DNA from 2 places in the Absicoccus intestinalis genome. Region 1 is predicted to be linked to the other one. Evidence: predicted binding sites of a transcription regulator. Region 1 holds the regulator's gene; the other holds the start of a gene.
The links. Region 1 encodes Rex, which represses fermentation and respiration genes when NADH is low (regulators of the CRP and FNR family bind a similar motif). Its sites were predicted from a motif close to GTGAANNNNTTCAC; they were not measured.
Positions count from the first base shown of each region.

Region 2: the regulator Rex is predicted to act here: its motif matches at 2,719-2,732, upstream of MOZ64_RS10740 (4Fe-4S dicluster domain-containing protein).

Region 1 is NZ_JALBUS010000008.1:28,402-36,325, reverse strand. It holds gene whiA (DNA-binding protein WhiA) at 1-61, shown strand, start outside; gene MOZ64_RS06440 (hypothetical protein) at 58-585, shown strand; gene MOZ64_RS06435 (NusG domain II-containing protein) at 601-963, shown strand; gene MOZ64_RS06430 (Gx transporter family protein) at 960-1,466, shown strand; gene MOZ64_RS06425 (hypothetical protein) at 1,463-2,065, shown strand; gene MOZ64_RS06420 (redox-sensing transcriptional repressor Rex) at 2,150-2,800, shown strand; gene asnS (asparagine--tRNA ligase) at 3,028-4,383, shown strand; gene MOZ64_RS06410 (N-acetylmuramoyl-L-alanine amidase) at 4,433-5,731, shown strand; gene MOZ64_RS06405 (ABC-F family ATP-binding cassette domain-containing protein) at 5,728-7,596, shown strand; gene MOZ64_RS06400 (DNA polymerase III subunit alpha) at 7,651-7,924, shown strand, end outside.
Region 2 is NZ_JALBUS010000023.1:19,380-27,303, forward strand. It holds gene MOZ64_RS10735 (NAD(+) synthase) at 1-1,086, opposite strand, end outside; gene MOZ64_RS10740 (4Fe-4S dicluster domain-containing protein) at 1,142-2,647, opposite strand; gene MOZ64_RS10745 (HAD family hydrolase) at 2,756-3,394, shown strand; gene MOZ64_RS10750 (pseudouridine synthase) at 3,381-4,256, shown strand; gene MOZ64_RS11635 (prepilin peptidase) at 4,292-4,717, shown strand; gene MOZ64_RS10755 (RluA family pseudouridine synthase) at 4,611-5,489, opposite strand; gene MOZ64_RS10760 (desulfoferrodoxin family protein) at 5,585-5,974, shown strand; gene MOZ64_RS10765 (chloride channel protein) at 6,011-7,234, shown strand; gene MOZ64_RS10770 (glucose-1-phosphate adenylyltransferase) at 7,329-7,924, shown strand, end outside.

The sequences.
Region 1 (7,924 bases):
GAAGCATCGCTTGAATCGGATCAAAGAGATGGCGGCATCCATACAGGAGGAATCCACATGAAAAAATTCACATTATTATTAGCCTTGGGTATATTGCTGAGTGGATGTTCCAGTTCCATTGAACTACAAAAACATACATTTACCTATGAATTGGGCGCCGATGTATATGGCAATCCCAAGCTCTATATCAAAAATGCCGATCATTACGACACCAAGAATATGAAGGTCGTACCCCAATCCAAAGGCATCTATAAAGAAAAGAATCGTTTTGTGAACAAAGGAAAAGAGTATCTCGTTTGTGGTACCTATGATTTTACCTTGATCAATGGAAACCAAAAAATCCCATTTAAGATTAAAATCAAAGATACCCAAGCACCACTGGTCAATCAATCACCAACTGAAATCACATGTAGCGTTGGTGCCGAACCCGATTATCAAACCGCTTTTGATGCCAGTGATCTATCCGGCGTGAACTATGAAAGTGATGTTGATACATCCACCACCGGAACCAAAGCCACTACCGTACGGATCTATGATCGATTTGGCAATACAGTTGAAAAAAAAGTGAATATCGTCGTGCAATAGTCTATAATGATTGACATGACAAAGGCAGATAAGATCTTGATCGTTGGTATCATGATTCTTTCGATTGGTTTGATTTTTCCTTTATTGCACAATGCACCGACATCCAAAGTCGCGGTTGTCCAAGTTGCCAACAAAGAAGTATTACGCATCGATCTAAGACAGAATAAAGAATATACCGTAAAAGGGAAGTTGGGACCGGTTCATATTCAGGTGAAAGATGGTGCAGTTCGCGTGCGACAAGAAAACAGTCCACATCATACGTGTTCCAAACAAGGATATGTATCCAATGCGAATACGCCCATTGTTTGTCTTCCCAATGAAACCGTGGTTCAAATTGAAGAGGGAAATGATTCCAGTGAGGATACGGTGATTCAATGATGAATACAAGAAAAAGTGTCAATTTAGGATTTTTGATGGCCGTGGGCATTCTTTTACAACTCATTGAAAGCTTTGTGCCCATCGTGATGATCGTTCCCGGATTTAAGATTGGACTCGCTAATTTAGCTAGCTTATTTGCCTTGATGATCTATGATAAAAAATCCATGTGGATCGTCGGTATGGGTCGGATCTTTTTAAGCGCCATACTACAAGGGACGCTTTTTAGCGTCGCCTTCTGGCTTTCGTTATCTGGCGGCTTGTTGAGCTTGCTGGCGATGTCGATTGGTGCCGATGTCAAGGTATTTTCTATCTATGGCATTTCCATCTTGGGAGCCGCTTTTCATAGCGTAGGCCAAGTGATTGCCGTAACATGGATCTATCAACAATATTTTATGCAGCTGTTTTTGCCAATCTTATTGGCCCTTTCCATTGTGAGTGGTTTAGTTGTGGCCATCCTATCACAAAAAATGCTGGATCGATTGAAAGGAAGGATCGTTGAATGACGCAACCATATATGGGCGCTTTAAAACAAGTCGAACGCCTAATGCAAGATAGTTTGGGAACGTATTCGCAAAATTCCATGAATCAATTACATGATCTTTGTATCCAAATGAGCCAGGATCCCGTGTATGATGTGGATTATTTAAAATTGATGGAATTATATGGCCGAAAATATCGCAAAGAAAAAAACGAAGAAGCCTTACGATTTGTGGTCATGCGCATGCAACAAGTTTCCTTAGCCAGACAAACGCCCAAACGTACATATGCAGGGGTCGTTTTTACCAATCGACCATTGGATGCTTTTACCATAGCCTTTCTAAAAGAATTTCCATCCCTTTTACATACGTATGAAGAACGCTATAAAGTACGTATTTTGCAGATTGCGACGCTCGTTTTTGTGGTGGCACTGATCGTATTGGTCTTGCTTTTTCATTTATCTTTTTTGATAATTTGGCTGTCCTTGCTTCTTATGTTTGGTGTTTTTGTTTATTATACCTTTCAGTATGGATATGCCTCCATTGTCAAAGAGCAAATGCAAGATTTGATTCAATTTGTGGATCCCACTTTGAAAAAGTTAGATGAAAGACAGATGTCCAAATGATTTGTGACATCTATTTTTTTATTCACAACGGTTGCTAAATACTTCACAAGCAGTTACAATATAGATAACTATGCGGAGGTTGTAATGACTACGAATAATAATAATAATAATAAAAATGTACCAAAAGCCACCTTTCAAAGATATCCAGTTTATTTAAAAGCCTTACGAAAATTAAAAAAACACGGTGTGGAACGTGTCATGTCCAAAGAATTGGCCGAACTGGTCAACATTGAACCCACAACGATTCGTCGTGATTTTTCTTTTTTAGGCAATCTAGGCAAACAAGGCTACGGCTATAGTGTAGATCGATTGGTCGAGATCTTTAATCAGCAATTGGGAGTCGATTTTGACGAGAAGATCATTCTCATTGGAGCAGGAAACTTAGGACGCGCTTTGATGAACTACAACAAATGGGATTACGTTGTCGGTGAAATTGTTTGTGCCTTTGATCGAGATGAATCAAAGATCGGGATGGAATTATATGGTGTTCCCGTCTATTCGATGGATGAACTAGAAGAAAAAATTCCGCAGGGATGTCACATTGCGATCTTAACGATCACGCACGGCGTTCAAAAGACTGTTGATCGCTTGGTGGAGTGCGGCATTACCGGATTTATTGATTTTACATCCAAGCATTTTAATGTCCCAAAAGGGGTTGTTGTCAAGAGCGTGGATGTGGTATCATCAATACAAGAATTGGTTTTTGAATCCAATTCCATGAATAAAAAAGCATAGAAACAGGACGGACATATCGACAGTAGCGACTTGTGATGGTGAAAGACAAGAATAGATATCAAAGAACACCTGTGGAGCTGGACTGGAGAAAATAAGTAGACAGTCTCGTTCGATACGTTACATCGATCAAAGGGTACATATTCATATGTAAATGAGGATGGCACCGCGGTTTATTAAATCGTTCCTTTTAGGGAGCGATTTTTTTATTTTCTGGGAGGAGAAGAACAATGTTAGTTAAAAAAATGAAAGAACAAGCCGCCCAATTGGATGGTCAAAAAGTAGACATTCAAGGGTGGGTGCGTACCAATCGCGCTAGTAAAAAAATTGGTTTTATCGTGATCAATGATGGATCGTGTTTTACCAATGTACAAGTCGTTTATGAACAAGATCTACCAACCTTTGAACAAGCGGGAAAGATCACCTTGGGATCGGCTGTAGAAGTCAAAGGAACTTTTGTATATACACCCAAAGGCAAACAATCCTTTGAGATCCATGCGGATTCCATTGAAGTATTAGGCGCTTGTGATCATGATTATCCCATTCAAAAGAAACGTCACAGTTTTGAATATATGCGCGAAATTCCACATATTCGACCACGTGCCAACAGCTATTATGCGATCTTCCGTTTGCGTTCGGTGTTGAGCATGGCCATCCATACCTTTTTCCAAGACCAAGGCTTTGTCTATGTCCATACACCAATCATTACGGGCAATGATGCCGAAGGAGCTGGCGAATGCTTTACTGTCACGACCCGCAAAGACGACAAATATGATCAAGATTTCTTTGGGAAACATGCGCAATTGACCGTATCTGGTCAGTTACATGTCGAACCCTTTGCATTGACGTATCGCAATGTCTATACCTTTGGACCTACGTTCCGTGCGGAAAATTCCAATACGACTCGTCATGCCTCGGAATTCTGGATGATCGAACCCGAATTGGCCTTTGCCGATTTAGCCGATGATATGGATTGTATTGAAGCCATGATCAAATATTGCATCAACTATTGTTTGGAACATGCACCCGAAGAAATGGCATTCTTCAATCAATATGTCGATAAAGGCCTGTTGGAACGAATCACGCATGTTGCCAATTCTCCATTTGTGCGTATGACCTATACCGAAGCAATCGAGCATTTAGAAAAAGCCAAAGATCAATTTGAAAATCAAGACATCTATTGGGGCATGGATCTGCAAAGTGAGCACGAACGCTACATTTCCGAAAAGATCGTCAATGGTCCCGTATTCTTGACGGATTATCCAAAAGACATCAAGGCTTTCTATATGCGTGTCAACGAGGATCAAAAGACCGTGGCCGCTTGCGATTTATTGGTTCCTTACGTGGGAGAATTGGTTGGTGGTAGCCAACGAGAAGAACGATATGACGTACTAGAAAAACGGATGCAGGAATTGGGTATGGATCAATCCACCTTGCAATGGTATCTGGATCTGCGTCGTTTTGGCGGATGCAAACATTCCGGCTTTGGTTTAGGATTTGATCGTATGTTGATGTATGTGACTGGCATGCAAAATATTCGTGATGTCGAACCATATCCAAGAACACCAAGAAACTTGATTTTCTAATCACTGCCGTCACATTGACGGCTTTTTTAAAGTTTGGTATAAATACGGTATGGCAAAGAAAACATTTCATTCGATATCTCCTGTTCGTCGTTCAATATTATTGGTCACGACCATTGCCTTGATCGTTATTTCGATTTTTTTATATGTCACACGACCTACCGATGTGGATCGGATCAATGAAACCTATTTGGATACGATCCAAGATACCTCCATCTTGAAAAATAATATCAAGACCCATTTTAACCAAAATTATCAAGTGAAGACCTATACCATGTATGGCGAATCACTCAAGCTCTATCACGATACAGCACTAAACAAAACGGATGCACTGATGGGCGCGAATTTGGTCTTGGTCAATGTCGAGACCCAGGAAGAAATCAATTATACCTTTGGTTCAGGTGCGGATGAAGGCATCAAGACCAATCAATTGGATCCTGGATTGTATGAAGTCTATGTGTATGATCATTTTGAAAAAAAACGCGTATACTTCAATAAAAAGGTGCACATGGAACCCTTTGAAACGGTTCGTCGAAAGCATCGCGTGAAACATATTTCCATGGATGCCGATACCGATTATTTAAAAGATCAGGACATTCATCTAAAAAAGAATTATGCCTTTATTTCCGTTACGGAAAATATTCCCAAAGCCGATACGGTCGACGTGATGATCGATCCATGCGGTGATATTTATGATACCGAAAACAATCAAGTGGCCGATGGATTAACGGCGGGAAACCTGACGGAACAAGCCGAAGCGTATGATTTTGCCACCAAAGTCAAGGCAGAACTCGAAAAATATGGTTTAAACGTGCAATTGACGCGCAAAAAAGAGGGGACCCCTTCCTATAGTGGTCGAAGTGGTCGTGTAGCGAAAGGGTATGAACACAAAGCCAAGATCTTTTTAAGTGTTGGTTTTAGTCAATACGATACGACGGAAAAACCATTCATGATGGTTTCGCCACATACATCGGGGGTATTAGCCGATAATATTTCGTATATCATGCAAAAAAATGGTATCAAAATGGATGATACCCAATCCAGTGCTCGACAACTGCATGAAGATGGAGTCCTTTTTGATGGCTATAACGATGAGAATGATAAATACGAAGTCTGGCCACAATTGCGTGAAAGTGGGGGCAAAGCAACTTATGCGGGTCGTACCACTTCATCCAAAGAAAATCAACGCTATAAAGATAGTCCAGGTATGTATGGTGTCTATTTCCAATTTTTGAATGGGGACGATACAAGCAGTATTCAGTATTACCAAAAGAATAAGACCAAAATAGCCAAAGCATTGGCCAAAGGTGTTGCTTATTATTTGGATGTAAAGAAAGAAGGATCAAATTGAAAGTCAGTTTAAGTCGGATCCAGAAAAGCTATGGTACCCAGATGGTTTTGAATGGGGCTGGCTTGACGGTCAAAGCCAAAGAAAAAATTGGCTTGGTCGGTCGAAATGGTTGTGGCAAGACCACCTTATTAAAGATCATCTGTCAACAAGAACAACCCGATAGCGGACACGTCGTGATTGCCAATGATACTCATGTGGGGTATCTATCGCAAATTACTTTTTATGATCAAGACAATACCGTCTATGAAGAATTACTCCGAGCTTTTGACCATGTGCGACAACTGGAAAAAGATCTATTGAAACAAGCCGATATTTTGGCAACCGATGCCAGTATGGTGCAACTTGAAAAATACGATCGCATGCAAAATGAATTCGAAATGCTCAATGGGTATAATTACGAAGTAGAATTAAAAAATGTCTTCTTTCATTTTTCGTTTACAGAAGAGGATCTGAATAAACCCATCAAAGCGTTTTCCAGTGGTCAAAAGACGCGCATTGCCTTGGTAAAATTGTTGTTGTCCAAACCCGATGTCTTATTGCTGGATGAACCAACCAACCACCTCGATGTTGAATCGATCGAATGGTTGGAAGGGTATGTCAAAGCGTATCCATTTGCCATTATCGTGGTCTCTCATGATCGGGTCTTCTTGGATCATGTTTGTGATGAGATCATTGAAATTGACCATGGCAAGACATTGCGCTTTCCGGGCAATTATACCCATTATGTGCAAGCGAAAAAAGAATATATTGCCAAAAATCATGAAGCCTATGTTCGGCAGCAACAAGAAATTCAACGCTTAACGGCATTGATCGATAAATTTCATGCTAAAAGTTCTAAGGCCGCTTTTGCGAAGTCCAAACAAAAATATCTGGACCGGATGGATACGATCGAAGATATGCAAGCGGATCATTCCCAAATGCGTGCCCATTTTAGCTCGGCTCGCAAAGGAGGCAACCAGGTCTTAGAAGTGGAACATCTCCAAATTGGTTATGATCAAGCGTTGAGCACCGTTGATTTTTCCTTACGAAAAGGTTGGCGTATGGCCATTGTGGGGCCCAATGGCATTGGTAAGAGTACCTTGGTCAAGACCTTGATCCAAAAGATCCCACCCTTACAGGGAACGTATCAATGGGGCCATCAAATCGATGTGGGCTATTTTGATCAGGAAAGTGCCCAGATGACATCGGATAAAAATGTATTGGATACTTTGTGGGCACATGATTCCATGGCCAATCAGACCGAGATTCGGAATATTTTGGCTTCCTTTTTGTTTACTGAAAATGAAGTCTTTAAAGATGTCAATACACTATCCGGTGGCGAACGTGTTCGCTTAGCCTTAGCTTGTCTGATGTTGGAACACGACAATTGTTTGGTTTTGGATGAGCCCACCAATCATTTGGATATTCCGAGCAAAGAAGCTCTGGAAGATGCTTTGATGCAATACGATGGAACCGTATTGTTTGTATCACATGACCGGATGTTTCTGAAAAAGATGGCAGATCATGTGCTGGAAATGGGGCCAGAAAGCCATGTGTATGCCTTGTCCTATGAGGAATATCTCGAGAAGAAAACGGCCGATGATCTAGAAGAGATGCCACTGCAGCAACAAGAAAAAAAAGAATCCAAAGTCACTTTTCAAGATACCAAGCAGTTAAAGAATCGGGTCGCTAAATTGGAAACGCTCTTAGAACGTGCGGAATCGGAGTTGGAAGCATTACGTGACAAACGATTTGAACCCGAATATTACCAAGACTTTCGCAAGATGGACCAGCTCAATGCGCAAATCGATGAAAAACACAATGAAATTGCGCATCTGGAACAGGAATGGGAAGAAAAGATGGCCCTTTTGGAGCAAGCCACTTAGAGCACGATCGTGCTCTTTTTGTGTGCTATACTAAAGAGGAAGGAGGATGGATCCATGGTACATCTACATGCTCGCAGTTATTATTCGTTGCTTCGATCGCCACTATCGATTGCCTCATTAGTGGATACGACCAAATCGATGGGGCTGGAACACGTAGCCCTGACGGATTGGAAATCCATGTATGGTACGATGGCCTTTTGGTCCTATGCCCAAAAAAAACAGATCCATCCGATTCTTGGCTTGGAAGGAGATTGTCAATATCATGAACAAACATTCTCCTTTGTGTTTCTTGCCAAAAATGATCAAGCGTTGCAGCAGCTGTATCATG
Region 2 (7,924 bases), on a different contig from region 1:
CAAGGCCAAAGTAGAGTCCAATCCTCCTGAGATTCCAATAACGACATGTTCACAATGGATCTTGGATAGACGGGTAGCCAATCCCTGTGCTTGAATGTTTAAGATATTTTGGCAACGATGAATGCGTTGTTCACTATCGTTGGGTACAAAAGGATAGGCATCATAGGTTCGATGCAAGGCGATGGTATGGATGGGCTTTGACGCATAGGTGATGGTTTTTACATCGTGGACTTCATCTTCCATGCTGGTCTTAAAATGGATGCGATCATTCATGACATTTTGAATATCGATTTCACCCACAATAAAGTCCTTGGCATCTAGATAATTGCGTTCGGCTAAGACTGTCCCATTTTCACAAATCAAATCATGGCCTGAAAAGACCAGATCACTGGTTGATTCTTGGGGACCGGCACTGGCATATACATAGCCAGAATACGTTCTTGCACTTTGATCCACGACCAATTGATGACGATACACGTCTTTGGCAATTGTATCATTCGAAGCCGATAGGTTACATAAAATGTTGGCTCCAGCCAAAGCTAATTTTGAACTTACTGGAATGGTGACCCATAGATCCTCACAGAGTTCGGCACCAATACATGCCTGCGTAGTGGTATCATAGAAAACCAGACCATTCGATACAGGTACGATTTCTCCTTGCCAATTCATGGTATCGACTGGACAGTTTTTGCCACTGGTGAACCAACGAGTTTCGTAGAATTCATTATAGCTTGGAATATAGGTTTTTAATTGAAAGCCTAATACGTGATGATCAAAACAAAAGGCAGCCGCATTGTATAGTTTATTTTGAATTTGGACAGGCAAACCCACAAATGCCGCCATTTGATCAGGCATGGCCTCTAGAAAATGAGAAAGCCCTTGTTGTGCTTGTCTCAATAAAATATCTTCATAAAAAAGATCTTGGCATGTATAGCCAGTGATGCAAAGTTCAGGAAAGACGATCAATTGCGTATCCTGGGGAACTCTTGTACAAAGATCCAACATCGCCTGGACATTTTTTTGTGGATCACCGATTGCAACCGATGGTGTGGCAGCCACGACTTTATAGTATTGATAACGTTTCATTTCTTCCTCCCATAAAAAAAGATGGATAACACGTATCCATCTTATCATATTTTACTTAATTATTGACCAATTCATGTACTTCATCGCCATATTGCGAAAGATCTGCGGTTTTCATCTCATCTTCATTGGCATATTTCTTGACCAACGCACTGGAGCGAGGAATCGCTTGTAACGTTCCGGCACCACCAACGCAGCCACCAGGACAAGCCATACCTTCAAGCAGATAGCCATTTAAACGACCTGCTTTTGCCATCATCAACATGGTCTTGCAGTTTTTCAAACCTTCGGCAGCTTGTACCTTGACTTTGATGTCTGGATGTTCTTTTTCAATCAATTCTTTGACGGAAGCCGCTACACCACCAGTGACCGCAAATTGACGACCGGCTTTGGTTCCATCCACAAATGGATCATCGACCGTAATTTGTTCAAGGTCAATTCCTTTGGCTTGGAACATACCCATGACTTCTTCAAATGTTAATACAAAATCAATATCACTACGAACCGAATGACGACTTGCTTCCAACTTTTTGGCGGCACAAGGACCAATAAAGACCACTTTGGCTTTTGGTTTACGCTTTTTGATCCAACGACCCGTTAGCACCATTGGGGTCAGGGCCATCGAGATATTTTTCGCAAATTGTGGGAATTCTTTTTTCGCCATGACCGACCAAGAAGGGCAACAACTTGTACCCATAAAGTCTAAGTTTTCTGGAACATTTTTCAAAAAATCTTCGGCTTCGTCAATCGTACAAAGATCGGCGCCAATGGCTACTTCTACTACATCGGCAAAACCTAATTCTTTCAATGCGGTCTTGACTTTATCGGGAGTCACTTTGGGACCAAATTGACCAACAAAGGCCGGAGCAATAGCCGCAATGACCTCATAGCCTTGTTTCATCGCATAGATAGTTTGGAAAATTTGTCCTTTATCAACGATTGCGCCAAATGGACAGTTCACCAAACATTGTCCACAACTGACACATTTATCATAATTGATCTCGGCTTTGCCATTTTCATCGGAACTGATGGCATTCATTCCACAGCTGGAAGCACAAGGACGCTCCATCTTGATGATTGCATGGTAAGGACAAGCCTCGGCACAACGGCCGCATTTGATACAGCCACTTTGATCAATGTGCGAACGTCCATTGACAATTGAAACCACTTTCTTTGGACATACTTCGGTACATTGATGAGAAAAACATCCTTGGCACATGTCCGTGACAATGACCTTTTTTTCTGGACAGGCATTGCAGGCAAACTTGATGATGTTCACTAGTGGTGGTTCATAATACTTTTCGGGCTGAATACCATTTTCAATACCATCACTGACAACGCCAGCTTCACTCACATCTCTTAGATCGAGTCCCATTCCTACACGTAAACGTTCACCAATGATGGCACGCTCTAGGAAGACATTTTCTTGATTTCCTGGTAAGATGTCATAGGGAACTTGTTCCATTTGTTTCGCATAGTCTTCGTTGTCGTTATAGGCCATTTCGGCAATGGCAGCAAAGACCTTTCTGCGCGTATCTGTTACTGAATTGTATACTCCTCGCATAAATTTTTCTTTCACCTCAATATTTATCTTCTGTCTGTTAACATAATAACAAACTTATGATGCTTTTAAAAGTGATTTTTTTCACAAATAATATGGTACAATCTAACTATGAAAAAAATTGTATGGGATTGGAACGGTACATTGTTTGATGATTTACATCTATGTTTTTCTTGTATCAATCGATTATTGAAAAATCATGCATTAGATCCATTGCCAAATATTGATGCCTATCGAAATGTATTTGGTTTTCCAATCGCTGATTATTATCAACGAATTGGATTTGATTTTGAGCAAACACCATTTTCAGTATTGGCTCAAGAATATATGGAGGATTATCAAGCTAAAAGTATGCATTGTTCCTTATATAGTGATGTGATGGATACGATTGAAAAAGTAGAAAAGAAAAAAACGCCACAAGTGATCTTATCGGCCAGCAAGAAAGCTTTTTTATTGGATCAAATTGAACAATTTCCTTTGGAACAACATATGGATGGGATTTATGGTATCGAAGACATCTATGCCAAGAGCAAAGTCGAATTGGCACAAGCCTATCGAAAACAGAATCCATGGGATGAATTGTGGTTTGTCGGCGATTCGGTCCATGATTATGAAGTGGCTCAGGCAATCGATGCCCATTGTGTATTGGTGGCGAGTGGCCATCAAGCCAAGTCGACCTTAGAGAAGATGCCCACACCGGTTGTAAATCAATTATCAGATAGTTTGGAGTATATCTATGAAAGAGATTGAAGTATCCGAAAATGATGCAGGACAACGATTGGACAAATTTTTATTGAAGACCTTTCCAGATCTATCGAAATCCATGATGTATAAGGGAATTCGTAAAAAGAAGATCAAAGTCAATCGAAAACGATGCACCTATGATCAGAAGTTACAGATCCATGATCATATCTTATTATTTTTGCCACCGGATGTATTGAAAGAAAAGGAAAGAGAAGTGCCAACGGCATCCACCCAATTGGATATCGTATTCGAAGATAAGAATCTTTTGATCATCAATAAACCGGCAGGATTGTTGAGTCAATCGGATCAAAAAGAACAACAAGATTGTGTGGTTTCCCGACTTCAAGCCTATCTCTACCAAAAGGGAGAATATACGATGACGGATCACAGTTTTGCGCCGACGATCTGTCATCGTTTGGATCGCAATACGGCTGGCTTGATCATTGCGGCTAAAAACGCGAATACCTTACGGATCATCAATCAAGCCATTGCGGATCGATCCATCAAAAAACAATATCGCGCCTTGATCAGTGGTACTTTTTTATTGGATTCCTTTCAAATGCATGGCTATATCAAAAAAGAAGGAACCAAAGCCATCGTAAAAGACAACCCCACACCCGGATTTGTAGAAGCCTATATGGATGTGAAAACCCTAGCTAAAAAGAATGATGCGACATGGTGTGATATCCAGTTGCATACGGGAAGATTTCATCAGATTCGAGCATTGATGGGGCATTATCACCATCCATTGGTGGGAGATCACAAGTATGGCTATAAAGGTTTAGAAAAACAGTATCATTTGGTTGCATATCGTTTGGATCTGAGTCATGTACCCATGCGGATTTCGCAACGTATTTTTGAAATCTAAAGAATATCTTCATATTGGATGTCTATAGTAAACGTATGGACATCTTTTTTTATCTATATTTATTGGCCATTGCGATCAATGATTGGCAAACGATGTATTTTTCCAAATGGTGGATCTTGCCATCTCTTGTGATGATAGGCTGCTTTTTTCCGGTCGATCTTGTCTCATCCGGTATGGGGCTTGGTTTGTTTGGCGGGATCGGTTGGTTGCTGTATCGTATCCATCCCGATTGGATAGGGACAGCCGACGTTGCCTTTTTGGCTTATTTTGGTTTTCTTTTGGGCTATGAAAGAATGAGTATAGCTCTCTTCACTGGAATTGGTATAGGGCTCATTTTAGCTTACGTTCGAAATCTTAAGATGATTCCTTTTCTAACTTGTTTAAGTCTAGGATGCTGGCTGGCTTGGCAGCATGGATATGGACTCTTTTACGCCATGCTTGGTCGAATCTGGATTCGATAGGTAGAATAAGGACAAGTTCTTTTTGGGTTAGGGGATGCACAAATTCCATTTGATAGTTTTGCAACATCAATCCTTGATCATCTTCTATTTGACCATAGAGTGGATCATTGATGATGGGATGGGATAGATGTGCACAATGCAGTCGAATTTGATGTTTTCGTCCCGTCAACAAGTTGACATGTAAAAAAGAAACGGTAGGCGTAGCCTGGATCCGTTGAAATTGGGTGTGTGCTGGTTTTCCATGTGGATGGATGATCATGGCATTCTCATGTCGATGGCGTCCTATCGAGAAATTCGCTTCTTTGATGTTGGCAGGAAATTTCCCTTTCACCAGACAACGATACGTTTTCTGCATTTCATGCGACCGGAAAAGATGATCCAGCATTCCTTGAAAGAAAGGATTCTTGCAGAATAAAACTAGGCCACTGGTCTCAAAATCAATACGATGACAGGCTTGGGCTTTATGTGGCCAGCCACATTGATAGAGATAGGCATTCACTTGATCTTGTAGAGATGGGTTGCCATTTCCATCGTCATGCACCAATAAAAAAGGGGGTTTATTGACAACGAGCAAGATCTCATCTTCATAGATGATGGATATTGGATCGGAACTTGAAACGATGATCGAATCTTCCCATGGAAAGTAGATCGTGATCAATTGATGGGCTTTGTATTGCGCCGGGATCGAATATTGTGCTGCTTTTCTTTTGGACAGATGAAAAGCTTGGATAAAGTCTTGTTTCGTTCCATCTTGTTGGGGCATGATTTGCATTTGATACGCATCCAAATAGAGGAAAATAAAGTGATTCATAGATTCAGTATAGCACGGATACGTGTTATAATTGGAATAGAAAAGGAGTGATTTATATGCGTATTTTTAAATGTGATAAGTGTGGAAATGTGTATGAAATGATTGAACAAAAAAGTGGTTGTACACCTGTTTGTTGCGGTAGCCCAACACGGGAATTAAAAGCGGGCGAAGTGGATGCGGCCATGGAAAAACATGTACCTGTCTTAAGCCAGGAAAACGATACATTGATCGTCAAGGTAGGTAGTGTTCCTCATCCAATGCAGGATGTTCATTATATCATGAATATCTGGGCAGAATTTGAAGATGGTAGCATGGATAGGATCTCATTGGTGCCTGGCCAAGCACCTGAAGCCAGCATTGCTTTAAGAAATCGCAAGGGACATGTTGTGGTGTATGAATATTGTAACTTGCATGGTCTTTGGAAAGCGGAAATGGATATTGCATAGCTCTGTTTTAAACAGAGCTTTTTCATGGGAGAGTGTATGACGTTTTTTGAAGATGGTTTTAAGAAAAATGGCTTGATTTGGTTACGGTATATCTATTATGCACTGGTTGGCTGTCTGATTGGTGCCATCGTTGGTTTGGCCGAAACGATATTTTGTCTTGTATTAAATGGAATCTTTAAAATTCGCGTGGGCTTAGAGATGCCATTGCTTCTATTGATGCCTTTTGCCGGGTTATTGATCGTTTATATCTTTGTGCATTATGGCGGCAAAAGCAAAGAAGGAATGAATCTAGTCTTTAAAGTCGATCAAGGAAAATATAGTACCATCACCTATCTTTTAGTACCTTGTATGGCGATTTCGACTTGGCTGACCCATCTTGTGGGTGGCAGTGTAGGTCGAGAAGGTGTAGCCGTACAAATTGGCGCTACATTATCGTATCGCATTGGTGAAAAGTTACCGTTTTCCATTCCAAAATCCATGTTGCTGGAAACCGGAATCGCAGCGGGTTTTTCAGGCTTGTTTGGGACACCGATCGCGGCCGCTTTTTTTGGGCTTGAAGTTTTAGTATCGGGAGCGATTCGCTATGAAGGACTTTGTTCTGCCTTGACTGGATCCTTTATGGCTGCATATATCTCTGGTTTGTTTGGGATCCATGCCACCCAATTTGTCTTGCCACATGTGTCGATCACTTTTTTCTTGATGTTGCGGGTGATCGTATTGGGCATCGTATGTGCTTTCATTGGTATGTTTTTTTCAAAAAGCTTGCAATTTATGCGTAATAATTTAGCAAAGCTTTGGCCAAATCCATATCAAAGAATCTTTATCATGGGCATCCTGTGTGCGGTATTATTAGCGACTTTGTATCATGGTCGATATTGTGGTTTGGGTGTGAATTTGATCCAAGCGGCCATGACTGGGAAAACAATTTATCCGTGGGACTGGATCTTAAAATTGGTCATGACCGTTTTGGTTTTGGCAAGTGGTTTTCAAGGTGGTGAAGTCATGCCATTATTTACGATTGGTACGTGTTTAGGCTATTGGATTGGTACGCTTTTAGGGATTCCTCCTATGTTTGCAGCCGCTTTGGGATATGCCGCTTTATTTGCCGCGGGAACCAATACCTTGTTGGCACCCATTGCGATTGGTATGGAAATCTTTGGTACGCAGTATTTTATGCCTTTTTTTATTGTCTGTGCCATCGCCTTCTTATTGAATAAAAATCATTCCATCTATGTTTTGCAAAGAAATTTACGAATTTAGTATGTAAACTCTTACAATTTAACTTAATTTATATACATTGATTCATTTTGTGTTATAATTTTTTTAGTAAATACTTAGTATTAGGAGGATGAGTATGGAAAAGAATAATATGCTCGCCATGATTTTAGCGGGCGGGCGCGGAACGCGTTTAAAAGATTTGACGGCTAAAAACGCGAAACCGGCCGTACATTTCGGTGGAAAATATCGTATCATCGATTTCCCATTGAGCAACTGTGCCAATGCAGGTATTGATATCGTGGGTGTGTTGACCCAGTATGAACCCGTTGAATTGAATGCCTATGCCGGTGCAGGACAACGTTGGGGCTTGGATACGCGAGGCAGCGGTGTCTATGTATTACCACCAAGTGAGAAAGATGGAACCAAATTTGATGTCTATCAAGGAACGGCGGATGCCATTACTCAAAATATCGATTTTATCGATCGTTTTGATCCTGAATATGTTTTAGTTTTATCGGGTGACCACATCTATAAGATGGATTATGCGAAAATGCTTGCATATCATAAAGAACATGATGCCGATGCGACCATTGCGGTATTACCTGTTTCTTGGGATGAGGCCAGTCGTTTTGGTATTATGAATACCGATGAGGATGGAAACATTGTTGAATTCGAAGAAAAACCTGCTCAGCCAAAGAGCAACTTGGCAAGTATGGGTATTTATATCTTCAA